3 regions of the Streptomyces sp. NPDC057682 genome follow, and region 1 is predicted to be linked to each of the others. Evidence: riboswitches for the same ligand, from Rfam matches in the RefSeq annotation. Region 1 holds a riboswitch; each other region holds the start of a gene.
The links. Region 1 has a riboswitch for S-adenosylmethionine ahead of ACFVDM_RS23485 (aminotransferase class V-fold PLP-dependent enzyme). Riboswitches for the same ligand answer to the same signal wherever they lie in the genome.
Positions count from the first base shown of each region.

Region 1 (9,736 bases):
CGGCGGCCCGGTCGGCCGTGAGGTACCAGCGGCCGTCCTCCGCGTCCCGTTCCAGCTCCAGGACCCGGTCCACGGAGACGGGCGCGGCGTCGTAGTCCTTGATCCGGTAGCCGAGCCGGACCTCGGCGGTGACCCGGTCGGCGCCGTGCGGGTCCAGATCGGACACCCGGTAGCTCCAGGAGCCGATCGGCACGTCCGCGAGGTGGGCGATCTCCCGGCGCTGGGCGGTGCGCAGGGCGGTGGCGTCCGGGGCGACGACCGCGAGATAGCCCCCGGGGTCGTGGTGGAGCACGGCGTCGGCCCGCCGGTCCAGGATGGCGCGGACGTCGCGGGCGGTGGTGTCGGGGGCCCGGTCGGCGGGGGCCCCGCAGCCGGCCGCGCCCAGCAGGACGGCGAGCACGGCACCCGCCGCCCGCCGTCGTCCTTCGCGCGCCCGCACCGCGGTACGCCCCTGACCAGCCACATGACCGAGGGTACGGTCAGACCCGGGTGACCGAGGAGACGGGCATCATGCCGACCGGGTCGTAGCGGACGGCGGCGCCGGGGTACGGGGCGTGGATGACGCGTCCGCCGCCGACGTACATGCCGACATGGCTGGCGTCCGCCCGGTAGACGACGAGGTCGCCGGGGCGGGCCTCGGAGAGCGGCACCTGGCGGCCCGCGTACCGCTGGGCCTGGGAGGTGCGGGGCAGGCTCACCCCGGCCTGGGCGTACGCCCACTGCATCAGCCCGGAGCAGTCGAATCCGGAGGGCCCGTTGGCGCCCCAGACGTACGGCCGGCCGAGCGCGCCGGTGGCGGCCGCGACGGCGGCGGCCGCGCGCGAGGAGCCCGCCGGGAGTCCGCCCGGGGCCCAGGAGGCGTCGGTACGGGCGCCGCGCGAGGCGCGGCCGTAGCTGTCGCGGTCGCTCGCCGGGAGCGCCTTGAGGAGCCGGCGGGCCTCGCGGAGCTTGCGTTCGACGGTGCGCTTGTGGCTGCTGACGGCCGCCCGGCCGCGCTCCAGTTCGGCCAGGGCCCCGGCGGCCTCGGCCCGGGTCTGGGCGAGCGCGCGCTGCGCCTTGCGGAGCCGGGACAGGGTGAGGGCCCGGCTGTCGTGCACCCGGCCGAGCGTGGCGGCCCGGTCCAGATAGGTGTCCGGATCGGAGGAGAGCAGCAGGGCGAGGGAGGGGTCGATGCCGCCGGAGCGGTACTGCTCGCGGGCGGCCGAGCCCAGCTCCTCGCGCAGCCGGTTGACGCGTTCCTGGACCCGGGCGGCCCGGTCCTGGGCCCGGCCGATCTGGCCGCGCAGCCGGACGGTGTCCTCCGCGGCCCGGTTGTACTGCTCGGTGGCGCGTTCGGCCTCGGCGAAGAGGCGGTCGACCCGGGCCCCCGCGGTCCGCGGCGTGTCCTGCGGTTCGGCGTGCGCCGCACTCGCGCCGAGCGCCGCGGCGGCGGTCGCCGCCGCGGCCGAGACGACGGTCACCCGGACGCTCCGGCTCGTGCCGGGCTGTGTGGAACGGCGATGGGACACCACAGGACGCCGTACTCCCTTCCGCTGTGCGCAGGCGCGCGCGGCCCCCGCCGCCCGGGGCGGGCGGACCGGAGCGGAGCTGCGCGGCAGCCAGACAGTAGTCGCGTGATCACACGGCGGACAAAGACCACGCCGGGCCCGGCGGCGGTACACACAGTGACGCCCCGCCGGTGACCTGTGGTCTCCGGCGGGGCGGCGGTCAGTTCGGGGCGCGTGAATTTCGCCCGTTCGGGCGTGATCAGATGCGCACGGCGGTCTGGTAGCTGCCGACGGTGTTCATCGATTCGTAGCGCACATAGGTGCCCGGCTTCGGGGCGTGCAGCACGGTGTTGTTGCCGGCGTACAGGCCGACGTGCGAGGTGCCGCTGAAGAAGACCAGGTCGCCGGGCTTGAGCTGGCTGCGGGCGATCTGGGTGCCCTGGGCGATCTGGCTGTACGTGGTGCGGGTGATGTTGGCACCGGCCTGGGCGTAGGCCCACTGGGTCAGGCCCGAGCAGTCGAAGGAGCCGGGGCCGGTGGCGCCGTAGACGTAGGGCAGTCCGACGCGGGTGCTGGCGGCCTTGAGGGCGGCGGCGCCGAGGGCGGAGGCGGGGGCCTCGTTGCCCAGTTCGATGCGCTCACCGGCGGCGCGGCTGGCGCGGAGGTCGTCCTGGCGCATCTTGGCGCGCTCGGCCTCGGTGAGGGTGTTGAGCAGCTTCTGCGCCTCGGCGAGCTTGGTCTGCTGCTTCTTCTTCTTCTCGCCGAGGGTCTTGCGGACGTCGGCGAGGTCGCTCAGCTTGTCCTGGGCCTCCTTGCGCTCCTGCGCGAGGCCCCGCTGCTTCTCCTGGATCTTCGTCAGCGACTGGGCCTGCTTGGCCGTCAGCTGGTCCAGCGCGGAGGCCTGGTCGAGGAAGCTGTCCGGGTCCGAGGAGAGGAAGAGCTGCACGGAGGGGTCGAGCCCCCCGGAGCGGTACTGCGCGGCGGCGAGGGAACCGAGGCCCGAGCGGAGCGTGTTGAGCTCCTGCTGACCGCGCGCCACCTTGTCCTGGATGGCGTCGATCTGCTTCTGGAGCTTGGTCTGCTTCTCCTTGGCCCCGCTGTACTGCTCCGTGGCCTCCTCGGCCTCGTGGTACAGCTTGTCGACCTTCGCCTTGACCTCGCTCTTGGTCGGCTTGGGGTCGGCGTGGGCGGCCTGGGAGGTGAGCGCCACGGCGGCGGCGGCAGTGGCGGTGAGCACGGTCACGCGGGTGCGGCTCGGCTGCTTGGGACGACGGTGGGACGCCACGAAGGCGAGCTCCTTCTTCCTCGTTCGAGCCGCCTACCGGGCATGTGGGGGAGGTGAAATCCCCGGCTCCGTACGGTCACGGATTCGGCGCTCCCTCCGCTGCCACCCCGGATGGGTGATCAACCGCGCGAAGGTTCGAGGCCCGACCTTAGTAACCATCTTGTGATCAGTTCAAATCCTCACGGGAAAAAACTGAGCCCGGACGGCACTTCTTTACTCACATCGCACGGGGTGTAGCGGCGACTTGACGGTCCGTTCCGCGATATCCGGCGAGAACGGACAACCTGCGTCAGACGCGCGAAAGCCGCTTGAGGAGCAAGAGGGACGCTACGGGGCGAGCACCCGCCTTCGCCACTCCGTCGGCCACCTCGCGGTCGGTGGAGACGACCACGACCGGGCGTCCGGGCGGTTCGGCGCGGGCCAGTTGACGGATCAGCTCGTCCGCCGTGACACCGGGCTTGCTGAACAGCACCCGCACCCCGCGCGGCGGCGCCAGCAGCACCGGAGCGGCCAGCTCCGCCCCGTCGAAGACACAGGTCATCTCCGCGCCCGTCTGCGCCGCGAGCATCGAGAGCCCGCCCAGCAGCCGCAGCCGCTGCTTCTCCAACGGCATCTGCGGATAACCCGTTTTGGTGACGTTGTAGCCGTCCACGATCAGATGGGCCTGCGGCAGCGCGAGCAACTGGTCGAGCAGCGCGGGGTCCGTCTCCGACAGCGCGCGGGCGGCGATGTCCTTGGGCGACATCCGGCCCGGCTCCACCGCGTCCACCCCGTCCGCGGGGCGCATCGACGAGGGCGGGAGGGCCAGTTCGCGACGGAGCCCGGAGGCCGCCTCCAGCACCGTGTCCAGCAGCAGCCGCAGCCGCATGTCCTCCACCGAGCGCCCCTCCCGGGCGGCCCTGCGGCCCGCCTCGACGGACGCCTCGGCCTCGCCGAGCCTGGCCCGCAGCCGCCGGGCCTCGCTCTCGGCCGCGGAGAGCTGGGCGGCCGCATCGGCGCGCGCGGCGTCGGCCTCGGCCCCGGCCCGGCGCAGCGCGGCCTCGCCGCGCTTCACCTCGTTGAGGGCGCTGCGCAGCTTGCGCTGGAGGGCCTCGGCCTCCTTGCGGGACGCCTCCAGTTCGGCGCGGAGCCGGTCCGTCTCGCTCTTCGTCTGGGCGCGGGCCCGCTCCAGCTCCTCGCGCAGCCGGTCCAGTTCGAGCCGGCTCTCCTCGTCGGCGCGCTCGGCGTCGGCCCGCTGGGCCTCCTCGCCGGCGGCGGCGACCAGCTTGACCCAGCCGGACGGGCGCAGCACATAGGCCACGGCCGCCACGTCGACCGGATCGGCGGCGGCGGGCGGGGCGCCGGCCGTCAGCGCGGCGGTCAGCTCCGGCTGGGAGTCGCCCAGCCGCTCACCGATGCGCCGGCGGAACGACGGATCGCTCTCCAGGGCGGCCGCCATCGCGTTCCCGGCGAACTTGGCCCGTCGGGTCGGCGTGAAACGGGCGTACTGCCTCAACTGGGCCGGGAGTTCGGTGACCGTGAGACCGCCGAACGCGTCCGCGACCAGGGCGACGACCCGCCGCCGCACCCGTTCGGGCAGCGGACGGTCGAGCGCCTCCGCGGCGTCGCCTGCCGCCTCTGCCGACGCGGCGCTGCCGGCGGGCTGCTCCACGATCCGTCACCTCGTTCCGTCTGGGCTCGGCCCCGTCAGGAGTCGGCGCCCGGCCTGTCGACCAGCTCGATCTGGTCCACCGCGTTGCACCAGCGGCACCGCACCGACTCGATGGTCTCACTGACCACCTCGCGTTCCTCGACGCTGGACTCCCCGGCCAGGTCGAGATGGACGTACTCGACGACCTTGGACGTGCGCGTCACATCGAACCGGGTCAGATTTCCGCAGAGCGTGCAGCGCCAGCGAGTGGTGTCGGTCGGCTGGGGAACCGTCGTCATCGGTGTGTCCTCTTATCTAGAGCCGTGAGCTGCCGGACCAAGGATCTCGCGGTGCGCCGTCGAACTGCGGATGTCCTGCCGTTACCCTACGGCCTTGTCGCTTCCCACCGGCACGGCGAGGCGGTCTGTCCGGTTCCCTCCGCTTGCGTCATGCTCTGTTCATGATCGATCGGCGGGCTGCGGCCGGCAGAATCCTGCGGGCGGCCACCTCGGGCGGGCCCCCGGTGACGTACACCCTCATCGCGCTGTGCTGTGTGATCTTCCTGATCAGCCCGCTGTCCGGGTTCAACCCGGTCTACGGCACCGGGGACGCCCTGCTCGCGGCCCAGGCCGGCTACTTCGAACGCTGGGGCGTGATCCCGAGCGAGCTGTGGGACGGCTCCGCGCACGCCGTGCTCACCCCGCTCACCGCGCTCTTCGTCCACGGCAGCTGGCTGCACCTGCTGGGCAACATGCTCTTCCTGTACGTGTTCGGCGCGATGGCCGAGGAGCGGATGGGCCACACCGAGTTCGCGCTCTTCTACCTCGGCTGCGGCTATCTCGCCCTGCTGGCCTACGCCGCCGCGCACGCCACCTCCGACCAGACGCTCGTCGGCGCGTCGGGGGCGATCTCGGCGGTGCTCGGGGCCTTCCTCTATCTCTTCCCCCGGGCCCGGGTCACCAGCCTGTTCCCGTTCCTGCTCTTCCTGCCGCTGCGCTTCCCCGCCTGGATCGTGCTGATCTTCTGGTTCGCGCTCCAGTGGCTGGCGGCCGAGGGTGCGGGCAGCGGACCGGGCGTGGCCTATCTCGCCCATGTGGTGGGCTTCGCCACCGGCTTCCTCTACGCCTGGGGACGCTACCGGCGCGATCCCGGCCCGGCGCGTTCCCGGCACAAGGCTCTAGAGTGAAGTCTCCAGCCACGGCCACCGAGGGAGAAAGCCAGCCGTGATCACCGCGATCGTGCTCATCAAAACCAGCGTGGACCGGATTCCCGAGATCGCCGAGGCCATCGCCGCGCTGGACAGCGTCAGCGAGGTCTTCTCGGTCACCGGTACCTACGATCTGATCGCCATGGTCCGGGTCCCCCAGCACGACGACCTCGCCGACATCATCCCCGGCCGGATCAGCAAGATCCCCGGCGTCGAGGCCACGGACACCCATGTGGCGTTCCGTACGTACTCCCAGCACGATCTGGAGGCGGCGTTCGCCATCGGCCTGGACGGCTGAGCCGGACGGACCACCGCACCACGGCGGCCGGGTACGGGACGATCCCGTACCCGGCCGCCGTGCTGTCGGGCTCAGAGCTGGGCGGCGCCGCGGTCCGGGACGCAACGGCCGTCCTCGGTGCGGTACTTCCACCGGGCACCCTGGCCGACGAGCTCCTTGACCGCGCCGAGGAAGCGCTCGATGTGCTCGTCGGGCGTACCGGCGCCGAAGCTCACCCGGATGGCGTTGAGGGACCTCTCGCCGGGGGCGGCCTCCGGCGCGCCGCACTCCCCGACCTCGCGCGGGTCGCTGCCGAGCAGGGTGCGCACCAGCGGGTGGGCGCAGAAGAGGCCGTCGCGCACCCCGATGCCGTACTCGGCGGAGAGCGCGGCGGCGAAGTGGGAGCTGTTCCAGCCCTCCACGACGAAGGAGATGACACCGACCCGGGGGGCGTCGTCGCCGAAGAGCGAGAGGACCTTGACCTCGGGGACCTCGGCGAGTCCGGCGCGGACGGCGGCGACCAGGTGCTGCTCCCGGGCGACCAGCTCGTCGAAGCCGGCCTCGGTGAGCGCCTTGCAGGCGGAGGCGATGGAGTACACGCCGATGACATTGGGCGAACCGGCCTCGTGGCGGGCGGCCGTGGTGTGCCACTCGACGTCCACTCCCCCGTCGGCGCGCCGGGCGACCGTGCGGGAGGCGCCGCCGCCGGCCAGGTAGGGCTCGGCGTCGCGCAGCCAGTCGGCGCGCCCGGCCAGGACGCCGGAGCCGAAGGGCGCGTAGAGCTTGTGTCCGGAGAAGGCGACCCAGTCGACGTCCAGTTCGGCGATGTCGACCGGGTGGTGCGGGGCCAGCTGGGCGGCGTCGAGCACGATCCGGGCGCCGTGGGCGTGCGCGGCGGCGGCGAGTTCCCTGACGGGCCACAGCTCGCCGGTGACGTTGGAGGCTCCGGTGACGCAGACCAGCGCCGGACCGTACGGGTCGCGGTCGGCGAGCGCCCGCTCCAGCGTGGCGACGGCCTGGGCCGGGGTGCGCGGGGCGTTGAGGTAGGTCACCCGGGCGTCGCGCCAGGGCAGCAGCGAGGCGTGGTGCTCGGTCTCGAAGACGAAGACCTGGCAGTCGGCGGGCAGGACCGCGGCCAGCAGATTGAGCGAGTCGGTGGTGGACCGGGTGAAGATCACCTGGTCCTCGGCGCGGCAGCCGAGGAACTCCGCGACGGTGGCGCGGCTGGACTCGAAGAGGTCCGTGGAGAGCTGCGAGAGGTAGCCGGCACCGCGGTGGACGCTGCCGTAGTACGGGGCGTAGGCGGCCACGTCGTCCCAGACCCGCTGGAGGGCCGGCGCGCTGGCGGCGTAGTCCAGCGCGGCGTAGGTGACCTCGCCACCGGTGACCAGCGGGACGGTGACGTCCTTGCCCAGAACGGGCAGCGGGGCACAAACCGAACGGTCGGAGGCAGCGGTGACGACAGACATGGCGAACTCCCGTAAGAGGCAGGCGAGATCCACGTGCCGGCGGGTACGCGGCAGCACGGGGAGAAGAGAGAAAGAGGGTGTGCGGAGAAGGGCGTGGGCCGAACGAGGCCCGCAACGCCCTATCGCATTCGCGTGCTCACAAGAGGCTCCCTGAGGACCAGGACCCCACGGGTGGACATCTCACGATGTCGAGGGGTCCGCGCTTGCCGTAAGCCTCGCTGCCCACGGCCTGGTCTTCACCCGGGGCACCCCGCCACGGACGGAGGGTTGCCGGACAGCGGGCCGGGGCCGTAGTCGCTGTCACTCATGACCTGCCCAGCATCTTGCCATACGCCGGGGAACGCGCAAGGCGCGGTCCAGGATCTGGACCGCGCCCCGTGGCGTCTCCCCGCCGGGATCAGGCGTTGCTGGCGACGACCCAGCGCTCCAGCGCCCGGCCCGCGGCGCCCGAGTCGATGGACTCGGCGGCCTTGGCCATCCCCTCGGCCAGCCGCGCGGTGAGCGGGGCGTCCGAGGGCTCCAGGGCGGCCAGCGCCGCCGCGGAGTTCAGCAGGACGGCGTCGCGCACCGGGCCCGTCTCACCGGCCAGCAGCCGGCGGGCGACATCCGCGTTGTACGAGGCGTCGGCGCCGCGCAGGGCCTCCACCGGCACCAGGTCGAGGCCGACGTCGCGCGGGTCGAAGACCTCCTCGCGCACCTCTCCGTCCCGGGCGATCCAGACGCGGGAGGTCGCGGTGGTGGTCAGCTCGTCCAGACCGTCGTCGCCGCGGAAGACCAGCGAGGAGTTGCCCCGCTCGGCGAGGACGCCCGCCACGATGGGCGCCATCCGCAGATCGGCGACGCCGATGGCCTGGGAGCGCACCTTGGCCGGGTTGGTGAGCGGGCCCAGGATGTTGAACGTGGTCGGGGCGCCCAGCTCGCCGCGCGCCTTGGCCGCGTGCCGCAGCGAGGGGTGGAACTTCACGGCGAAGCAGAAGGTGATGCCCGCCTCCTCGGCCACCTCGGCGACCCGCTGCGCGGACAGCTCCAGGTTGACGCCCAGCTTGCCCAGGACGTCGGAGGAACCGCTCGCGGAGGAGGCGGCCCGGTTGCCGTGCTTGACGACCTTGGCCCCGGTGCCGGCCACCACGATCGCGGACATGGTGGAGATGTTGACCGTCTTGGCCATGTCCCCGCCGGTGCCGACGATGTCGACGGTGGGTCCGGGCACCTCGATGGTGACGGCGTGCTCGTACATCGCGCGCACCAGGCCGGAGACCTCCGAGACGGTCTCGCCCTTGGCCCGCAGCGCGACCGCGAATCCGGCGATCTGCACATCGGTCGCCTCGCCGCTCATGATGCGGTTCATCGCCCAGGCGGTGTCGTCCGCGCTCAGGTCCTGTCCGCGCAGCAGGGGGGTCAGCACGCCCGGCCAGGAACGGGCCGCCACGCTGTCGCCGCCGTCCGGGGTCACAACGTTCATGGTCCGCTCCTGGGGTCCATTGCCGAAAAAAGGGATGGGGTCACCCTATCGAGAGCCGCGGACAGCGAAGAGCCCCGTCCAGCGAATGGACGGGGCTCCTGCTGTGGCGATCAGGTCAGGTGATCAGTGGTGGCCGTGGCCGCTGGTGATCTCCTTGTACTCCTCGGCGGTGGGCTTGGCGATCTGGTTGTTCTCGCCGTAGTAGCCCTTGCTGAGCTTGGCCCGCAGCTTCTGCACCGCGGACACCTTGCGCGCGACACCGTTCTCGTCGACCAGGGGGCCGATCTCGACCGGCTTGTACTGCTCGTGCGCGGTGAGCGTGTGCAGTTGGGCCGGCGAGAGCGGCTCGTGGACCTCGACGAACTCACCGTGCGGCAGGCGCTTGATGAGCCCGGACTCGCGCCCGTGCAGCACCTTCTCCTTGTCCCGGCGCTGGAGGCCGAGGCAGATCCGCTTGGTGACGACGAACGCGAGGACCGGTCCGACGAAGAAGAAGATCCGGACGAACCAGGAGATCGCGTTGAGCGACAGGTGGAAGTGCGTCGCCCAGAGGTCGTTGCCGCCGCCCACGAGACCGATGAAGTACAGCGTGATCCAGGCGACACCGAAGGCCGTACGGGTCGGGGCGTTGCGCGGGCGGTCCAGGATGTGGTGCTCGCGCTTGTCCCCGGTGACCCAGGACTCGATGAACGGGTAGACCGCGATCGCGCCGAGGATCAGACCGAAGAGGGTCAGCGGGATGAACACGCCCAGGACGAGCGTGTGACCCCACAGGTTGATCTCCCAGCCCGGCATCACTCGGATCAGACCCTCGGCGAAGCCCATGTACCAGTCGGGCTGGGCGCCGGTGGACACCTGGTCCGGGCGGTACGGGCCGATGGCCCAGATCGGGTTGATCGTGGCGATGCCCGCGATGATG
Region 1 covers NZ_JBHVIN010000013.1:23,298-33,033, reverse strand. Annotated here, with positions in the region: gene ACFVDM_RS23520 (hypothetical protein) at 1-463, opposite strand, end outside; gene ACFVDM_RS23515 (NlpC/P60 family protein) at 480-1,511, opposite strand; gene ACFVDM_RS23510 (NlpC/P60 family protein) at 1,747-2,772, opposite strand; gene ACFVDM_RS23505 (NYN domain-containing protein) at 3,062-4,426, opposite strand; gene ACFVDM_RS23500 (hypothetical protein) at 4,459-4,701, opposite strand; partial or broken gene ACFVDM_RS23495 (rhomboid family intramembrane serine protease) at 4,863-5,629, shown strand; gene ACFVDM_RS23490 (Lrp/AsnC family transcriptional regulator) at 5,626-5,907, shown strand; gene ACFVDM_RS23485 (aminotransferase class V-fold PLP-dependent enzyme) at 5,979-7,355, opposite strand; SAM riboswitch class IV at 7,550-7,667, opposite strand; gene trpD (anthranilate phosphoribosyltransferase) at 7,753-8,817, opposite strand; gene ACFVDM_RS23475 (cytochrome bc complex cytochrome b subunit) at 8,941-9,736, opposite strand, start outside.

Region 2 (9,736 bases), on a different contig from region 1:
CCAAGCTGCTCACCCACGCCAAGCAGCTGTACGCCTTCGCCGACGCCCACCGCGGCAAGTACAGCGACTGCATCACCGACGCCCAGGGCTACTACAACTCCTGGAGCGGTTACGCGGACGAACTGGTCTGGGGCGCGATCTGGCTCTACAGGGCGACCGGTGACTCCGCGTACCTGGCCAAGGCCGAAGCCGCGTACGACGGCCTGTCGACCGAACCGCAGAGCAGCACCCGTTCCTACCGCTGGACCCTGTCCTGGGACGACAGCTCCTACGGCGCCTATGTGCTGCTCGCCCAGCTGACGGGCAAGCAGAAGTACGTCGACGACGCCAACCGCTGGCTCGACTGGTGGACCGTGGGCGTCAACGGGCAGCGGGTGGCCTACTCGCCCGGCGGCCAGGCCGTGCTGGACAGCTGGGGCTCCCTGCGCTATGCCGCCACCACCGCGTTCGCGGCGCTCAGCTACTCCGACTGGCTCACCGGGGACAGCGTCCGCAAGGCCCGCTACCACGACTTCGCGGTCCGGCAGATCGACTACGCGCTCGGCGACAACCCGCGCGGATCGAGCTATGTCGTGGGCTTCGGCGAGAACCCGCCGACCCAACCCCACCACCGCACCGCCCACGGTTCGTGGACCGACCAGATGAACAACCCCGTCGAGAGCCGGCACACGCTCTACGGCGCACTGGTCGGCGGCCCGAGCGCGGCGGACGACTCCTACACCGACGACCGCGCCAACTACGTCAACAACGAGGTCGCGACGGACTACAACGCCGCCTTCACGGGGGCGCTGGCCCGGCTCTACAAGGAGTACGGCGGGGCCCCGCTGGCCGACTTCCCGAAGCCGGAGACCCCCGACGGCCCGGAGATGTCCGTCCAGGCCTCGGTCAATGCCTCGGGCAGCACGTTCACGGAGGTCAAGGCCTATGTCCTCAACCGGTCCGCGTGGCCGGCCCGCGCCCTGACCGACGCGTCCGTGCGCTACTACTTCACGCTGGAGCCGGGCGTCACGCCCGACATGATCAGCCTCACCACCAACTACAACCAGTGCGGCAAGGTCACCGGACCCACCCACGACCAGGGCGACGTCTACCACGTCACGGTGGACTGCTCCGGAACGGACATCGCGCCGGCCGGCCAGTCCGCCTACCGCAAGGAGGTGCAGTTCCGGATCACCTCGGCCGGGGCCTGGGACCCGGCGAACGACTGGTCGTACCCCAGTACCGCCACGACCCCCGGCACCACCCCGGTCGACGCCCCGCACATGGTGCTGCTGGAGGGTGCCGCCCCGCAGTGGGGCAGCGCACCGGACGGCAGCGGGCCCGGCCCCGATCCGACGCCCGACCCGACCGCGACACCGGACCCCACCACGACGCCCGACCCGACCCCGACGCCCGATCCCACGGATACCCCCGGACCGGCCGGATCCTGCGCGGTCACCTACCGGGTGAGCCAGGCCTGGGGCAGCGGCTTCACCGCCGACGTCTCGGTCCGCAACACCGGGACGGACCCGCTCGACGGCTGGGAACTGGGCTTCGACTTCGGCGGCGGCGAGAAGGTCGCCAACGCCTGGAACGCCACGGTCTCCCAGACCGGCACCCGGGTGACGGCGAAGAACGCCGGGCACAACGGAGCCGTGCCCCCGGGCGGCACCGTCTCGTTCGGCTTCCAGGCCACCGGCGCGCCGGGCACCGACCCGGACGCCTTCACCCTCAACGGAACGACCTGCGGCTGACGCCGCGCGAGACGCCGTCCCGGCCCGTCCGGGGCGGGGCGGCGTCCGGGGCGGGCTTGATAGCTTGACCGTCGCACGACGGCGGCACGGGCCGATCCGGGAACCGGCCGCCCGCCCACCGAAAGAGAACACGCATGAAGATCGTCGACGCGAAGGTCGTCGTCACCGGCCCCGGACGCAACTTCGTCACCCTGAAATTGACGACCGACGACGGCCTCACCGGACTCGGCGACGCCACCCTCAACGGGCGGGAGCTGGCGGTCGTCGGCTATCTGACCGAACACGTGGCGCCCCTCCTCACCGGTCTCGACCCGCACCGTATCGAGGACACCTGGCAGTACCTCTACCGCGGCGCCTACTGGCGGCGCGGCCCGGTGACCATGGCCGCGATCGCCGCCGTCGACGTCGCCCTGTGGGACATCAAGGCGAAGGCCGCCGGACTGCCGCTCTACCAGCTGTTGGGCGGGGCGAGCCGCGACCGCGTCGCCACGTACGGCCACGCCAACGGACGCGACATCCCCGAACTCCTCGACTCCGTGCGCGCCAGGCTCGCCGAGGGCTACCCGGCCGTCCGCATCCAGACCGGCATCCCCGGACTCAAGGCCGTGTACGGGGTGTACAACCAAGACGACAGCGGCGCGGCCGTCGCCCACCAGCAGACCCGGCCGCTGGTCGAGGACTGGGACACCGACGCCTATCTGCGGCACACCCCTGCCGTCTTCGAGGCCGTGCGCGCGGAGTTCGGCGCCGAACTGCCGCTCCTCCACGACGCCCACCACCGCCTCACCCCGATCCAGGCCGCCCGGCTCGGCAAGGACCTGGAGCCCTACCGCCCCTTCTGGCTGGAGGACTGCACACCCGCCGAGAACCAGGAGGCGCTGCGCCTCGTCCGCCGGCACACCACGACCCCGCTGGCCGTCGGCGAGGTCTTCAACACGGTGTACGACTACCAGACGCTGATCACCGAGCAGCTGATCGACTACGTGCGCTCCGCCGTCACCCACTTCGGCGGGGTCACGCCGCTGCGCAAGCTCTTCGACTTCGCCGCGCAGTACCAGATCAGGAGCGCCGTCCACGGACCGGAGGACATCTCGCCGGTCGGGATGGCCGCCGCCGTCCACCTCGATCTGGCGATCCACAACTTCGGCATCCAGGAGTACTCCGGCCACAACGCCCTGACCGAGCAGGTGTTCCGGCACGCCTACACCTTCACCGACGGGCATCTGCACCCCGGCGAGGAGCCCGGCATCGGGGTGGAACTGGACGAGGCGCTGGCCGCCGCGCACCCGTACGAGCGGGCCTATCTGCCCGTCAACCGCCTCCGGGACGGCAGCGTCCACGACTGGTGAGCCGCGGCGCCGGCCGTCCCGGCGCGGTGGGGGAGGGGTGTCACGCGGGCTGGAGTCCCGCGTAGACGCCGTCCCGGCCGATGAGTTCGGCGTGGGTGCCCACCTCGGCTATCCGGCCGCCCTGCATCGCGACGATGCGGTCGGCGCCCTGGATGGTGGAGAGCCGGTGCGCGACGACGAAGACGGTCCGGCCGTGCACCAGCCGGGACAGGGCCTCCTGGACCAGCGCCTCGGAACGGTTGTCCAGGGCCGAGGTGGCCTCGTCCAGCACGAGCACCCGCGGATCGCGGATCAGCGCGCGGGCGATCGCCAGCCGCTGCTTCTGGCCGCCGGAGAGCCGGGCGCCCCGCTCGCCGACCACCGTGTCCAGGCCGAGCGGCAGCTTCTCCACGAACTCCAGGGCGTTGGCGTCCGCCAGCGCGCGCATCAGCGTCGCCTCGTCGGTGTCGCCCATGCCGTAGGTGACGTTGTCGCGGATGGTGCCCTCGAACAGGATCGACTCCTGCGGCACGACCGACAGGAACCGCCGGTAGCTGCGCAGGTCCAGTCCGGCCATGTCGGTGCCGTCCAGCAGGATGCGGCCCGAGGTCGGGCGGATGAACCCGATCAGGAGGTTGAGGACGGTGGACTTGCCCGCGCCCGAGGCGCCGACCAGCGCGATGGTCTCGCCGGGGCGCGCGGAGAGGGTGAACCCACTGACGGCCGGTTCGGCGTCCTCGTAGGCGAAGCCGACGTCCTCGAAGTCGATCCGGCCGGTGACCCGGTCGACCTGCGCCTTGCCGGCGTTCTGTTCCAGGTCCGGTGCCTGGAGGACCTCGCCCGCCGAACGGACCGACTCCAGGCCCTTGGTGAGGATCGGGGCGAGCCCCAGCAGTGTCGTCACGGAGCCGGTGAGCACGGTGAAGAAGGCGCTGAGCATGACGACGTCACCGGGGGTGACCGGCATCCAGCCGTGGTAGGCGACCAGCGCGGACCCGGTCAGGCACAGCACCCCCAGGGTGTTGAGGATGACCCAGGCCAGGGAGCCGAATCGCCCGTTGACCATGTCGAGGCGCAGCCCCGCCACGAAGACCTGGCGCAGCGAGCCGTCCACCCGGCCGAGCGCGGTGCGCTCCAGCCCGTGTGCCCGGGTGATCGGGATCAGCGTGGTCATCTCACCGACGCGCGAGGAGAGTTGCTCGACCTCGCGGCGGAACGACTCGTTGTGGCTGCGCAGCCGGGCGCGCAGTTTCATCACCAGGAATCCGGCCGCGGGGACGACGACGAGGAAGACCGGCAGGAAGGCGGGGACGCGGATGCCGATGACGACGAGGCCGCCGATCAGTGTGACGACGGCGCCGAGCCCCATGTCGGCGCTCTGCTGCATCATCTGCTCCACCGACTCCACGTCGCGGACCACCTTGGCCTGCAGGACGCTGGAGCTGACCCGGGCGTGGTAGCCGATGGAGAGCTGCTGCATCCGCCGGCAGAGCGCCGAGCGCAGGGTGGTGCCCATGCGCCGGATGCTGCCGCCGAGGCAGCGTACGTACCACTGGTGCAGCGGGTAGTTGATGACCAGGATGAAGAGCAGTACGCCGGTGGACTTCCACAGTCCGGACTCCGGACCGTGCTGCACCACGACGTCCAGGACGGTCGCGGTGATCAGAGGAAGCAGCCAGATCGGGCTGTGCTTGACGACGAAGAGGGCGACTGCGAGGGCGAGCCGCCCCCGGTCGGGCCGCAGGAGATGGCCGAGGGTGCGGACCGGGTTCTCGCCGCGGTAGCGGTGGTCGAGGTGGTCGAAGGGTGCCAGGGGGTCGGACGAGAGGGTGGAAACCGCTTTCTGCATGGGGTCATCCCATCGCGGTGCCGCCGTGCGGTGCAACTCCGTTCCACGGTTGCCCGCTAGCGGGCAGGGGCCTTGTCCGGGACCGGGTCCGGGGTCGTCGTCCGTCCCGCGCGGCGGGGGTGTCCGGCCGTGGCGACGGCCGTGGTGACCAGACCGGCCAGCAGGCCCCAGAACGCAGAGCCGATGCCGAGCAGGGTCACTCCGGAGGCGGTGGCGAGGAAGGTCACCACGGCCGCCTCGCGGGAGGCGGGATCGGACAGCGCCGAGACGAGCGAGGCCTCGATGGTGGCGAGGAGGCCGATTCCCGCGATGGCCAGGACGAGTTCGTGCGGCATGGCGGCCAGGAGGGAGGCGACGGTCGCCCCGAGCAGTCCCACGCAGAGGTAGAACACGCCGGCCCAGACGGCCGCCAGGAAGCGGCGTTCGCGGTCGGGGTGGGCCTCCTCGCCGGTGCAGATGGCGGCGGTGATCGCGGCGAGGTTGAGGCCGAAGGCCCCGAAGGGCGCCAGCACCGCGTTGGCCGCGCCGGTCCAGGTCATCAGCGGGGACACCGGGACGTCGTAGCCCGAGCCCCGGAGCACGGCGACGCCGGGCAGGTTCTGGGAGGCCATCGTGACCACGAAGAGCGGGGCGCCGACGCTGACGAGGACCTTCCAGTCGAACTCCGGGGCGGTGAACACCGGGGTGGCGAGGGCGAGCCGGACCGTGCCGAGCTTCCAGCCGCCGGTGAACACGGTGGCCGCCACCCCCGCGGCGAGCGCCACCAGCACCGCGTACCGGGGCAGCAGCCGGCGGGCCAGCAGATAGGCGACGAACATGGGGAACGCGACCGCGAAGCTGCCGTGCATCGTGCTGAACAGCCCGGTGCCGAACCGGAACAGCACTCCGGCCAGCAGGGCGGCCGCCAGCGGCACGGGGATCCGGCTCATCAGCCGGCTGAACCACCCCGTCACGCCGCTGACGAGGATCAGCAGTCCGGAGAAGACGAACGCGCCGATGGCCTGCGGCATCGACACCCCGCTCAGGCCGGTCGTCAGCAACGCGGCCCCGGGCGTCGACCAGGCGGTCACGACGGGTGCGCGGAAGCGCAGCGACAGGCCGATGCTGGTGCAGGCGAGCCCGATGCCGAGGGCGAGCATCCACGAGGAGAGTGCGCGCTCGTCGGCACCGGCCGCCTTCGCGGCGGTGAAGACCAGGGCGGCGGAGCTGGTGACCCCGACCATGACGGCGATCAGTCCGGCGGTCACGGCCGAGGGCGGCGCGGCCGAGCGGATACGGGCGAGCGCGAGCATGAGTGAGCCGCTTTCCTGGTGGGGAGGGGGCCGGGCCCGGCAGGGGCGCCGACAGGCGTTCCGTATACGGAACGTTCTGTTTGTGGAACACTAGAGAGGCGGGCCGACGCCCGTCAACCGGGAACTGCGGAGCGGATGCGGGCCGATGGGGCTGAACGAGGACGTGGGGCGCAGGCTCCGGGCGCTGCGGCGCGAGCGGGAGCTGTCCCTGTCGGAGCTGGCCCGCCGGTCCGGCGTGGGGAAGGGGACGCTCTCCGAGCTGGAGAGCGGCACCCGCAACCCCACCCTGGAGACGCTGTACGCGCTGACCACCGCGCTCGGCCTGCCCCTCAGCGCCGCCCTGGGCGACCCGCCCGCGACGGCCGGCCCCGGCCCCGTCCGCACCGGCGTGTCCGGCAGCGCGGTCACCGCCGTCCTGCTGGAGCGCTACGAGGACGAGGACGGATCGGCCGTCACCGATGTCTTCCGCGTCAGTATCCGCGCGGGCGGCGTCCAGGAGTCCCGGGCCCATGTCCCCGGCACGCGGGAGAGCCTGATGGTCCTGAGCGGCACCGCCGTCGTCGGCCCGCCGGACGCCACCCGCACCGTCGGTCCCGGTGCGAGCGTCCGGTGGCGGGCCGACGTGCCCCATGTCTACGGCGCGCCCGACGGCGCGGTGGAGGGCGTCCTCTTCGTCCGCTATCCCTCGGCGGCCGAGAGCGGCTGACGGACCGTTCAGGCGGCGGCGAGCAGGGCCCCGTACGCCCGCCGGAACGCCGGATGCCCGCCGAGCCGGCGGACGTACGCCTGGAGCCGGGGGTACGCCCCCGGCGCACCGGAGGCGCCCGGCTGGACGAGGGCCGTCCAGAGGTCGACGTCGGCGGCCGTGAGTGCGTCGCCCAGCGCGTACGGCCGCAGCGGGAGCCGGCGCTCCAGCGCGCCGAGCACGGCCGCCCGTCCGCCGGCCTCGGCGAGACCGAGCTCCAGGAGCTCGCGGAGCGCCTCGATGTCGGGGGCCAGGGCGGAAGGGGTGAGTGTGCCGGGGCGGTCGGCCCCCTGGCCGGACACCAGCTCCGCGAGATCACGCAGGATGTCCGGGGTGTGGTTGCTGACGATGCGTCCGCTCCACCGGTCGCGCAGCGCGGGGACGGTCAGCGGGCCGTCGTAGTGGTGCACCGTCGCCTCGTACGCGGCGCGCAGCGAGGCGAAGCCGTCCGGGGAGGCGGCCGGGTGCGTCAGCAGGGTGGTGGTGACGTTCTGATCCGGGCCGAGCAGGTCCAGGGTGATCGAGACGCGCAGTGAGCGCGGACAGCCGGCGGACAGGAAGAGTTCGTAGCGGTGAGGGGCGGGATAGAAGCCGCCCGCGAGACCGACGCCGATCCGGCTGTGGAAGCGCGGTGAGGGAATCCCCGACGGGGGGCGCAGACCCAGCGCGCGGGCGGGGGAGATGGTGGGCGCGGGGGTACGCGGGGGCGTTCCGGTCGTACCGAGGCCGCGCGGGACTGTTTCGGGCATGACTCTCCTGTGGGATCCCTGGAGGAACGACGGAGCCGCCGCCGCGTTCTGGGCGGCGGGACGAGGAAAGGGCGACCGCGCCCGCGCGGGGGTGTGCGGGGGCGCTGGGGACCGGCCGGAGGCCGTCCGTTCGGGGAGCGGACCGGCGGGTGCGGGGCGGTGGGCGGCGGTCCGGCCGGCCGGGACGGCGGCGGGCCGGGCGGACCCGGGGGCGCGGGCGCCTACGAGGCGCTGGCGACGCGCAGCAGGTCGATGTGCAGACGCCTCGTCAATCCGTTCCTGGGCACTTCCCACCGGTCCTGCCGTCGGGGCGCCCGCGGGAGGCGGGGCCGCGCTTGTCCTGTCGCGCCGACAGGACCCGGTCGTCACCCGGAGCACCCCATCGCGGCCGAAGGGTTGCGCGTCAGCGGGCCGGGGCCGATGACCGCGCGGACGGGGAGCCCGTGCGCGCGGCGCTGACAGTCGTGACCGTCCCCGTCAGTCTCGGCCCGCCCGGTGGCGCCGTCAAGGACACCGTCGCCGCTGTCTCGACAGGTGGTCGGTTCCCGTGCGGCGAGGGGGTGTTGAGGAATGCGCGCGACCGGCTCAGCCCGCGCTCAGCAGGTTGACCAGCCGGATGTAGCGCACCCAGTCCCAGTGGCTTCCCGGGTCCGTGTGGTCGGAGCCCGGCACCTCGGAGTGGGCCAGGATGTGCGCACGGTCCTTGGGGATGCCGTAGCGGTCGCAGATCGAGGCGGTCAGCAGGGCCGACTTCTCGTACAGGGCGTTGGTGAAGTACGAGGGCTGGTCCACGTACCCCTCGTGCTCGATGCCGATGCTGCGGGTGTTGTAGTCCCAGTTTCCCGCGTGCCAGGCGATGTTCTTCTCCCGGACGCACTGGTCGATGTAGCCGTCCGAGGAGCGCACCACGTAGTGCGCGGACACCTGTTTCGCCGGGTTCTGGAAGATGGCCACGGCGTCGGAGAACGTCTCCTGGGTGACATGGATGATCACGTACTGGACGGGATACGCCGAAGGGCGGGAGGAGACCGTGTAGTTGGAGGTCGACGCCGGGGCCCAGTGCGCCGTCGGATAGTCCGTGTCGCCGGCCTCGGCCGCGCTGGCCCGGACGGACGAGGGAAGCAGCGCCGCGGCGACGGTGGCCGCGGTGCCCTGGATGATCCTTCTGCGGTCCATGTGTGTACTCCTGGAGGTGGGGGGACGGAGGAACACGGCTCGCACACACGTCCGTTGAACGGACCCCTGCGTCCGATGTCCGGCCGGGCGGTGTGCGCGCCCACCGTACGGGCGTGGCGCGGGCGGCGGAAGACGGCGCGGCGCGAAAACGGGGCGCGCGGACGCGAGCGGGCCGCCGGGCGGGGAACCCGGCGGCCCGAGGAGTACGACGGAGCGTCAGTGTGCCAGCGGGCGCGGCAGTTCGACGGTCGTCACGGTCGTCCTGATCCCGGAGTCGACCAGCCGCCCGTGCGCGTCGAAGGCGCCGGCCCCGTCCGTCATCCCGAAGTCGTTGTCGTTGACGAGGGCCAGGGTGCTGCGGCCGGTCACCGCCACCCCCTCGATCTTGCCGGGCACGCCCGGCACCGTCCCGAGGTCGACGACCAGGCTCTTGCGGAGCACCGGGACGCCGGAGGCCGCCGGGTCCGCCAGCTCCTCGTACGACGGGGAGGAGGCCGGGGCGTCCCAGCGCGACCCCAGGATCCCGGCGCCGCGCGGCAGCGTGACGCGGTGCAGGCGTGCCGTGCGGTCGGTGCGCTCCTCGACGAGCAGGGTGTCGCGGCCGATCGCGACGACGGACGAGACCTTCAGCTCCGAGGTGTCGTCCTCGCCCGGGTCCACGACGTCCACCGGGTCGAAGCGGTAGGCGTACTCGGCGGTGACGGCCTTCTTCTTCGTCGAGAACCGCAGCAGCCGGATGTTGCGCGAGGACTCGCCCGCGTCCTGGTCGGGGAGAGAGAGCGGGCTCTGGACCGCCATCACCAGATCGCCGCCGGGCAGCAGTGCCAGCCCCTCGAAGCCCCGGTTGACCTTCCGGTGCAGCAG
Region 2 covers NZ_JBHVIN010000005.1:265,958-275,693, forward strand. Annotated here, with positions in the region: gene ACFVDM_RS10995 (glycoside hydrolase family 9 protein) at 1-1,733, shown strand, start outside; gene manD (D-mannonate dehydratase ManD) at 1,868-3,082, shown strand; gene ACFVDM_RS11005 (ABC transporter ATP-binding protein) at 3,123-4,910, opposite strand; gene ACFVDM_RS11010 (benzoate/H(+) symporter BenE family transporter) at 4,967-6,202, opposite strand; gene ACFVDM_RS11015 (helix-turn-helix domain-containing protein) at 6,348-6,908, shown strand; gene ACFVDM_RS11020 (glutathione S-transferase C-terminal domain-containing protein) at 6,917-7,696, opposite strand; gene ACFVDM_RS11025 (putative leader peptide) at 7,918-7,983, opposite strand; SAM riboswitch class IV at 8,023-8,166, opposite strand; gene ACFVDM_RS11030 (N-acetylmuramoyl-L-alanine amidase) at 8,282-8,872, opposite strand; gene ACFVDM_RS11035 (esterase-like activity of phytase family protein) at 9,089-9,736, opposite strand, start outside.
Region 2: it holds a riboswitch for S-adenosylmethionine, as region 1 does, so the genes downstream of both, ACFVDM_RS11025 (putative leader peptide) here and ACFVDM_RS23485 (aminotransferase class V-fold PLP-dependent enzyme) in region 1, are expected to answer to the same signal.

Region 3 (9,736 bases), on a different contig from region 1:
CGCCGACCTGTCGCTCCCCGGCCCGGAGGCGGTCGTCGGCTTCCTGCGGGCGCTCGCGGACCGGATCCGGGAACGGAAGGGCTGACCGCCGCCCCTACTCCCGCCGCAGCGCCTCCAGTTGGTCCAGGAACCAGCGCTGCGGCGGCAGCGCCGTTCCCGCCTCGGCGAGCCTGCGGCTGCGGTCCGCCCGTTCGTCACCGGCCATGGTCAGGGCCTCGTGCAGGGCGACGGCCGTGGCGGAGACGTCGTAGGGGTTGACCACGAGCGCGTCCTCGCCCAGCTCCTCGTACGCCCCCGCCTCCCGGGACAGGACCAGCGCGCAGCCCTCGTCGGAGACGACCGGGACCTCCTTGGCGACCAGGTTCATGCCGTCCCGGATCGGGTTGACGAGGGCGACGTCGGCCAGCCGGTACGCGGCGAGGGAGCGGGCGAAGTCGTCCTCGACGTGCAGGACGACCGGGGTCCAGTCCGCCGTGCCGTACGCCTCGTTGACGCCGTCGGCGACGCGGCGCACCTCCTCGGTGTACTCCCGGTAGACGGCCAGGTCCTGGCGGGAGGGGTAGGCGAACGCGATGTGGACGACGCGGCCGCGCCATTCGGGCCGGGCGTCGAGCAGGGCGCGGTAGGCGTGCAGTCCGCGGACGATGTTCTTCGACAGCTCCGTACGGTCCACGCGGACGATCGTCTTCCGGCCGGGGCCCACCTGCTCGCGCAGGGCCGCCATCCGCTCGTCCACGTCCGGTTCGTGCGACCGGCGGCGCAGGAAGTCGCCGTCGGCGCCCAGCCCGTGCACCCCGACGCGGGTGCGTCCGGTGCCGCCGAGGAGGTCCGTGCAGCAGGCGAGGAACGCGTCGGCCCAGCGGCGGGTCAGGAACGCCGCCCGGTCCGCCCCGAGGATGCCGCGCAGCAGCTGCTCGGCGATGTCGTCGGGCAGCAGCCGGAAGTAGTCGACGGGCGCCCACGGGGTGTGCGAGAAGTGCCCGATCCGCAGATCGGGGCGGAGCGCCCGGAGCATGCCGGGGACCAGGGCCAGGTGGTAGTCCTGCACGAGGACCGCCGCGCCCGGCCCGGCCTCCTCGGCGAGCGCGTCGGCGAAGGCCCGGTTGTAGGCCTCGTAGGACGCCCACTGCCGCCGGAACTCCGCGTCGAAGACGGGCTCGACGGGCGTCTGGTAGAGCAGGTGGTGGATGAACCAGAGGACCGAGTTGGCGATGCCGTTGTACGCGTCGGCGTGCACGTCCGCGTCGATGTCGAGCATCCGGACGCCCGGCTCGGCCGCCCCTCTGCGGACCGCCTCGCGGTCGCCGTCGCCCAGGGCGGCGCAGACCCAGACCTTGTCGTCGACGGCGCTCAGCCCGGAGACGAGACCGCCGCCGCCGCGCTTGGCGTCGAGCGAGCCGTCGTCACGGAGCGTGTACGAGACCGGGCCGCGGTTGGACGCGACGAGGACCTGGGCAGCGGGCTGCGGGGCGTGCTCGGAGACCATGTTGCGGAATCTAGCCCGATCACGAACCGCCCAAACGTGCGAAGTCAGGCCGCGCGGCCTGAAACGTACTCCTCGATCTCGCGCATCGGCGGCCGTTCCTCGGTGTCCACCGGATAGGTGTGCGGGACGAAGCCGTGCTCGCCGCGTTCGAACTGGGTCAGATGGGGGCGGACCAGATGGCCCCGGGAGAGCCGCAGCTGCGCGGTCCGGTAGATCGCGGCGGCCATCCGGCCGAGCGCCTGGCCGTCCTGGTGGCGGTGGCGGCGGACCCCGACGTCCACCTGCGCGAGGGCGTCCAGGCCCACGGTGTGCAGGGCGTCGACCAGCAGGCCCAGCTCCACCCCGTAACCGACCGGGAACGGCAGCCGCTCCAGCAGGGAGCGCCGCACCGCGTACTCGCCGCCCAGCGGCTGGACGAAACCGGCCAGCTGCGGCCAGTGCAGGTTGAGCAGCGGGCGCGCCACCATCTCCGTGACCCGGCCGCCCTGGCCCGCGGTGTCCCCGAACGGGCGGTCGTACATCGCCTTGACGAACTGCACCGACGGATCGGTCAGCAGCGGTCCGACGATGCCCGAGACGAAGTCCGCGGAGAACTCCCTCAGGTCCGCGTCCACGAAGCAGACGATGTCCCCGCCGGTCACCAGGAGTGACCGCCACAGCACCTCGCCCTTGCCGGGGACGGCCGGCAGACGCGGCAGGATCGCGTCCCGGTGGATCACCCGGGCGCCCGCCCGGCGGGCCACCTCGGCGGTGGCGTCCGTCGAACCGGAGTCGATCACCACCAGCTCGTCGACCAGCCGGACCTTCTCCATCAGCTCGCGCCGGACCGTCGCGACGATGTCACCGACGGTCTCCGCCTCGTTCAGCGCGGGCAGCACCACGCTGACGCTCCCGCCGTGCGGGTCCCCGGCCCCCAGACCGGCCCTGGCGGCCAGCAGACGGTCCAGCGGACGGTCGGCGGCCGACCAGGAACGCCTGGCCAGCCAGCGTTCGACCTCTTCCAGCACGGTCGGCACTCCCTGTATGTGATCCATCTCGCGGACCGGACGACTATCTCAACCCTCCGGTGCTTCGGTTACAGTCTTGAACAACGCAGATGGCCATCGCATGCCGGGGTCCGTCCGCCGATAAACGCCCGGATCCATGGTGCGCCCATGATCCGGTGCCACAGCGCTCATCCAGAGGGACAGAGGGAACGGCCCGTTGAAGTCCCGGCAACCCTCCTGCCGACCGCGAGGTTCGGTGGGGAAGGTGCCAATTCCGTCTCGTGGCGAAACGCGCCATGAGGAAGATGAGGAGAAAGGGCCTCGCCATCATGGCTGTTGAGACTGTCGCAGTTCACACCGATTCCTCCCCGGACCTGGGTCCCGCCGCCGCGCTTTCCTGCCGCGAATGCGGCGAGCGATTCGCCCTCGGCCCGATCTTCGCCTGCGCGTCCTGTTTCGGGCCGCTCGAAGTGGCGTACGACCTCCCGAGCGGCTCTCCCGAGGAGCTGAAGAAGCGCATCGAGGCCGGTCCGGACAACATCTGGCGTTACGCGCCGCTGCTGCCGGTGCCCGCCGACGTCGCCGAGAAGCCCAACCTCAACCCCGGCTTCACCAAGCTGGTCAAGGCCGACAACCTCGCCCGCGAGCTGGGCGTCACCGGCGGCCTGTACGTCAAGGACGACTCCGGCAACCCGACGCACTCCTTCAAGGACCGCGTCGTCGCGATCGCCGTCGAGGCCGCCCGCGCCTTCGGCTTCACCACCCTGTCCTGCTCCTCCACCGGCAACCTGGCCGGCGCCGTCGGCGCCGCCGCCGCCCGCGCCGGCCTGCGTTCCTGCGTCTTCATCCCGCACGACCTGGAGCAGGGCAAGGTCGTCATGGCCGCGGTGTACGGCGGCGAGCTGGTCGGCATCGAGGGCAACTACGACGACGTCAACCGCTTCTGCTCCGAGCTCATCGGCGACCCGCTGGGCGAGGGCTGGGGCTTCGTCAACGTCAACCTGCGCCCGTACTACGGCGAGGGCTCCAAGACCCTGGCGTACGAGATCTGCGAGCAGCTCGGCTGGCGGCTGCCCGACCAGATCGTCATCCCGATCGCGTCCGGCTCCCAGCTGACCAAGATCGACAAGGGGCTGCGCGAGCTGATCAAGCTCGGGCTGGTCGAGGACAAGCCGTACAAGATCTTCGGTGCCCAGGCCGAGGGCTGCTCCCCGGTCTCCGCCGCCTTCAAGGCCGGCCACGACGTGGTCCGCCCGCAGAAGCCGAACACGATCGCCAAGTCCCTCGCGATCGGCAACCCGGCCGACGGCCCGTACGTCCTGGACATCGCCCGCCGCACCGGCGGCGCGGTGGAGGACGTGAACGACGAGCAGATCGTCGACGCGATCAAGCTGCTGGCCCGCACCGAGGGCATCTTCGCCGAGACCGCGGGCGGCGTGACCGTCGGCGTGACGAAGAAGCTCATCGAGGACGGCCTGCTCGACCCGGCGCTCACCACCGTCGTCCTGAACACCGGGGACGGCCTCAAGACCCTGGACGCGGTGGCCGAGACCTCTCAGGCGACGGCCACGATCCGGCCGAACCTCGACGCGTTCCGCGCGGCCGGACTCGCCGGTAACTGAGTAGCTTTCGATCACCCGAGACTTCAGGAAGGGCACACCATGAGCGTCAAGGTCCGCATCCCCACCATCCTCCGTACCTACACCGGCGGCCAGGCCGAGGTCCCCGCGGAGGGTGCCGTCCTCTCCGAGGTGATCGAGTCCCTGGAGAAGAACCACCCGGGCATCGCCGCCCGCGTCCTGGACGACCAGGGCAAGCTCCGCCGCTTCGTCAACGTGTACGTCAACGACGACGACGTCCGCTTCGAGGGCGGCCTGGACACGGCCACCCCGGACGGCGCCGGCATCTCGATCATCCCCGCCGTCGCCGGCGGCTGCTGATCCCCGGGCCGCTCCGGGCGGCCCGACTCCACCGCGTCACCGGTATTGCCCCCTCCGCGAGAGAAGCGGAGGGGGCAATTCTGCATGGTTGAGCGCGGTAGAGTGTGGGAAGTCCCCTCCGCTGCCCGTGCCGCCCGCATACGAGAATGCGCCCGGCCACGACAAGATGCAGCCAAAGTGTTCGAGCAGCTTGCGCCATAAGTGGCCTTTGCCTGGCCCGACTTGCCCTGGAATCTCATGAATTCCCCATATTCGGGCGATCGGGGCTGCTCAGAATTCTCGTCTGATTGACCTGTTGCAGAGGGCAGTTGGGCAGATACATTCAGCCGCGGTCGACGCGTTCCGGCGCACGCACCCTCTCCTGACGGAGGGTGGGTTCTGACCCGGGTCCGCGAAGTGCGGTCCTGTGAAAGGGCCAGTAATAGGGGAGTTAGGCATGGCTCAGGGCACCGTCAAGTGGTTCAACGCGGAGAAGGGGTACGGCTTCATCGCGGTCGACGGTGGTGCGGATGTTTTCGTCCACTACAGCGCGATCCAGATGGACGGGTACCGCACCCTCGAAGAGGGTCAGCGAGTTGAGTTCGAGATCTCGCAGGGCCAGAAGGGGCCGCAGGCGGACATGGTCAAGCTCGCCGTCGGCTGAGCCCGGCCGGACACGACGCAGTCGGTCAACGACGCCACTCAGGCACGGAGGGCCCGGACCCAGGGGAAGCATCCCCGGGTACGGGCCCTCCGCGCGTGTGCGTCCACCTGCCCGGCCGCCCCTCCCGTCGCCCCCGGCCGCCCCTCCGGTTGTCCACACTCCGGAGGGAGGCGCTTGCACTCAAGGGGGTCGAGTGCTAATCATTGGGCTTAGCACTCTCCAGGTGAGAGTGACAGAACTTGGACCGGGCCGGTGAGGCCCGCAGGTCCGGTGGGGCAAGGAACCACCGGCACGCAGGCCGTCCGTCGCGGGCGCCACTCGGTCCGGAGCAATCCACCCCTGTCCGGGAGGACCACTTCACATGGCCAAGATCATCGCGTTCGACGAGGAGGCCCGGCGCGGTCTCGAGCGCGGCATGAACCAGCTCGCCGACGCCGTCAAGGTCACCCTTGGCCCCAAGGGTCGCAACGTCGTCCTCGAGAAGAAGTGGGGCGCCCCCACGATCACCAACGATGGTGTGTCCATCGCCAAGGAGATCGAGCTGGAGGACCCGTACGAGAAGATCGGTGCGGAGCTGGTCAAGGAGGTCGCCAAGAAGACGGACGACGTCGCCGGCGACGGTACGACCACCGCCACCGTTCTCGCCCAGGCGCTCGTCCGCGAGGGCCTGCGCAACGTGGCCGCGGGTGCGAACCCGATGGCTCTCAAGCGGGGCATCGAGAAGGCCGTCGAGGCCGTCTCCGCCGCCCTCCTGGAGCAGGCCAAGGACGTGGAGACCAAGGAGCAGATCGCTTCGACGGCCTCCATCTCCGCCGCCGACACCCAGATCGGCGAGCTCATCGCCGAGGCCATGGACAAGGTCGGCAAGGAAGGCGTCATCACCGTCGAGGAGTCCCAGACCTTCGGTCTGGAGCTGGAGCTCACCGAGGGTATGCGCTTCGACAAGGGCTACATCTCGGCGTACTTCGCCACCGACATGGAGCGCATGGAGTCGTCCCTGGACGACCCGTACATCCTGATCGTCAACTCCAAGGTCAGCAACGTGAAGGACCTCCTTCCGCTGCTGGAGAAGGTCATGCAGTCCGGCAAGCCGCTGCTGATCATCGCCGAGGACGTCGAGGGCGAGGCCCTGTCGACCCTGGTCGTCAACAAGATCCGTGGCACCTTCAAGTCCGTCGCCGTCAAGGCCCCGGGCTTCGGTGACCGCCGCAAGGCCATGCTCGGCGACATCGCCATCCTCACCGGTGGCACCGTCATCTCCGAGGAGGTCGGCCTCAAGCTGGAGAACGCCGGTCTCGACCTGCTCGGCCGCGCCCGCAAGGTCGTCATCACCAAGGACGAGACGACGATCGTCGACGGCGCCGGTGACAGCGACCAGGTCCAGGGCCGCGTCAACCAGATCCGTGCCGAGATCGAGAACTCCGACTCGGACTACGACCGCGAGAAGCTCCAGGAGCGTCTGGCGAAGCTGGCCGGCGGCGTGGCCGTCATCAAGGCCGGTGCCGCCACCGAGGTCGAGCTCAAGGAGCGCAAGCACCGCATCGAGGACGCGGTGCGCAACGCCAAGGCCGCCGTCGAGGAGGGCATCGTCGCCGGTGGTGGCGTGGCTCTGCTCCAGGCCTCGGCCGTCTTCGAGAAGCTGGAGCTCTCGGGTGACGAGGCGACCGGCGCCAACGCCGTCAAGCTGGCGCTGGAGGCCCCGCTGAAGCAGATCGCCGTCAACGGTGGTCTTGAGGGCGGCGTCGTCGTCGAGAAGGTGCGCAACCTGGCCGTCGGCCACGGTCTGAACGCCGCGACCGGCGAGTACGTCGACATGATCGCCGAGGGCATTCTCGACCCGGCGAAGGTCACGCGCTCCGCCCTGCAGAACGCCGCGTCCATCGCCGCGCTCTTCCTCACCACCGAGGCCGTCATCGCCGACAAGCCGGAGAAGGCCGCTGCCGCGGGCGCTCCGGGCGGCATGCCGGGCGGTGACATGGACTTCTGATCCTGACGGATCAGCGGCCCAGCAGTACGCAGACACCGGCCCCCGGGGACTCGTCCCCGGGGGCCGGTGTCGTTGCGCGTCCGGTGTCGTTGTGGCGTCCCGGTGTTTCTGCGTGTCCGGTGTTTCTGCGTGTCCGGGCTCAGTCCGCGTCGAGGCCGTCGACGAGACGGGTGAGGAAGCGGTCGAACACGGCGTCCGGGGTGGCGGGCCGGCCGGCGGTCGCCAGCGCCTCGGCCAGTTCCGGATGGTTGCCGTCGGTGGCGACCTCGGCCAGATAGAGCGCTTCGGCGGCGACCCGGCCGGGGTCCCGGGCCACCCGGGCCTGACCGACCTCGAAGGCCACCTGGGCCGCCACGAACGAGGTGAGCTGGGCGAAGACCTCCAGGCGCGCCGCCCCGTCGAGCCCGCTGGGCCGCAGGGCGGCCAGCGCGTGCTCCAGGAAGGCGAGCGTGCGGGGGCCCGGTGTGCGGGGGTCCCGCACGGCGGCGGGCAGCCAGGGGTGCCGGAGCATATGGGCGCGCTGCCGGTGGCCGATGGTCTTGAGATCGGCGCGCCAGTCGCCGGTGAGCGGGCCGGACGCGGACAGCTCGCCGGCGACGTGGTCGATCATCAGGTCCAGCAGCGTCTCCTTGTCGGGCGCGTAGCTGTAGAGCGACATGACGCCCGCGCCGACCTCGGCGGCGACCCGCCGCATGGTGACGGCGTCGATCCCCTCGGCGTCCGCCAGGGCCACGGCGGCCGCGGTGATCGCCGCCCGGCTGAAGGCGGGCCGGCGCCCCCGCCGGGGTCCGCCGTGCGCGAGCCAGAGCTGTCTGGGATCGATGCCTCCGCTCCGGGCGGCAACCCCGGTCCGGGTGGTACCCCCGTCGCGGGCGGCGCCCCCGTCCCGGGCAGCACCCTCACCCCGGGCGGCACCCCCGCCCCGGGCGGCGTTCCCGCCCTCCTGCTCCCCGGCCCCGTCCGTACGGCTCACGATCGCGCCGCTCCCTTCCTTGTTCCTCGCGCGGCTGTCCCGTCCCGCCGTGCCCGTACCCCATCATCCGGGGCGTCGACGCGTCCGTTATTCTCGTACACAGTACGAGAATGATGTGAGCGACGGAGGCGAACGATGACAACACCCGCGCATGCCGACCGGCCGAAGTCCTCCTGGGCGCCCCCGTCGGCGAAGCCGCCGCTGTCCGCGCGGTTGATGCGGGCCACCTGGAAGGGGCTGCCCGCCGCCCGCCACAAGGTCGCCCGGGAGTCCGGTCTGACGGTGCCGGCGGCCGACGGCAGCGCACTGGTCACCGACCACTACTTCCCCCGGGAGGAGGGCGACTTCCCCACCCTGCTGGTCCGCTCGCCCTACGGGCGGGGTGTGCCGTGGTCCCCGCAGTACGGGATCCTCTTCGCCGAACAGGGCTTCCACGTCGTCCTCCAGAGCTGCCGCGGCACCGGCGGCTCGGGCGGCACCTTCGACCTCTGGCGCAACGAGGCCGCGGACGGCCTGGCGACGGTGGCCTGGCTGCGGGAACAGCCCTGGTTCACGGGCGCCCTGGGCACGGTCGGCCCCAGCTACCTCGGCTACGTCCAGTGGGCCCTGGCCCTGGACCCGCCGCCGGAACTGAAGGCGATGGCGGTCCAGGTCGGCCTGCACGATCCGTACGCCCTCTTCCACACGAACGGGGTGCTCCATCTGGAGACCGCGCTCGCGGTCGGCGCGGGCATGACCTACCAGCAGCGCGGCATGCTTCCCCTCATCAGGGCGACGCTGCGCCTCCAGCGCGGGATGCGCGCGATCACCGCGGCCCGCCCGCTGCGCGGCTCCTACACGGCGGCGCTCGGGACGGACGTGCCCTGGCTGGACGACGTGGTGACCCACCCCGACGCGGACGACCCGTACTGGCAGGGGGCGTCCACCGCCAGGGCCGCCGACACCTCCGGCGTCCCCACCGCCCTGATCACCGGCCGGTACGACGTCCTCGCCGGGCAGACCTTCGCGCAGTACGAGCGGCTGCGCCGCGCGGGCACCGAGAGCACGCTGCTGCTCGGCCCCTGGACCCACACCTCCGCTCTCCAGCAGGGCTGGCCCGAGGTCTTCGCCGACACCCTGGCCTGGCTCCGCGCCCACCTCTGCGACGACCGCTCGGGCCTGCGCCCCACCCCCGTACGCGTCCACGTGGGCGGCTCCGGCTCCGACACCGAGACCGGCTGGCGCGACCTGGACGCCTGGCCGCCCGCCCCCGCCGCCACCACCTCCCTGCACCCGACCCCCGACGGCCACCTCACCCCTCAGCCCCCCACGGACGACGCCCCCCTGGCCACCGTCCGCCACGACCCGGCCGACCCCGCACCCACCCTCGGCGGCCCCCTCCTCTCCCGCACCGCGGGCCCCCGCGACAACGCGGCCCTGGAGGCCCGCGACGACGTCCTCACCTTCACCGGCCCGCCCCTGACCGAACCCCTCACCGTCCTCGGCCCCGTCACCGCCCGCATCAGCGCCTCCACCGACACCGGCCACGGCGACGTCTTCACCCGCCTCTGCGACGTCGACCCCCAGGGCCGCTCCACCAACCTCTGCGACGGCATCGCCCAACTCCGCACCACCCCCGGCGAACCCGCCCACCTCACCGTCGCCATGGGCACCACCGCCCACCGTTTCGCCCCCGGCCACCGCATCCGCTGGCAACTCGCCCCCACCGCCCACCCCCGCTA
Region 3 covers NZ_JBHVIN010000029.1:38,142-47,877, reverse strand. Annotated here, with positions in the region: gene otsB (trehalose-phosphatase) at 1-85, shown strand, start outside; gene ACFVDM_RS36870 (trehalose-6-phosphate synthase) at 95-1,486, opposite strand; gene ACFVDM_RS36865 (glucosyl-3-phosphoglycerate synthase) at 1,531-2,493, opposite strand; SAM riboswitch class I at 2,658-2,784, shown strand; gene thrC (threonine synthase) at 2,802-4,094, shown strand; gene ACFVDM_RS36855 (MoaD/ThiS family protein) at 4,134-4,412, shown strand; gene ACFVDM_RS36850 (cold-shock protein) at 4,849-5,055, shown strand; gene groL (chaperonin GroEL) at 5,417-7,042, shown strand; gene ACFVDM_RS36840 (TetR/AcrR family transcriptional regulator C-terminal domain-containing protein) at 7,182-7,865, opposite strand; gene ACFVDM_RS36835 (CocE/NonD family hydrolase) at 8,151-9,736, shown strand, end outside.
Region 3: it holds a riboswitch for S-adenosylmethionine, as region 1 does, so the genes downstream of both, thrC (threonine synthase) here and ACFVDM_RS23485 (aminotransferase class V-fold PLP-dependent enzyme) in region 1, are expected to answer to the same signal.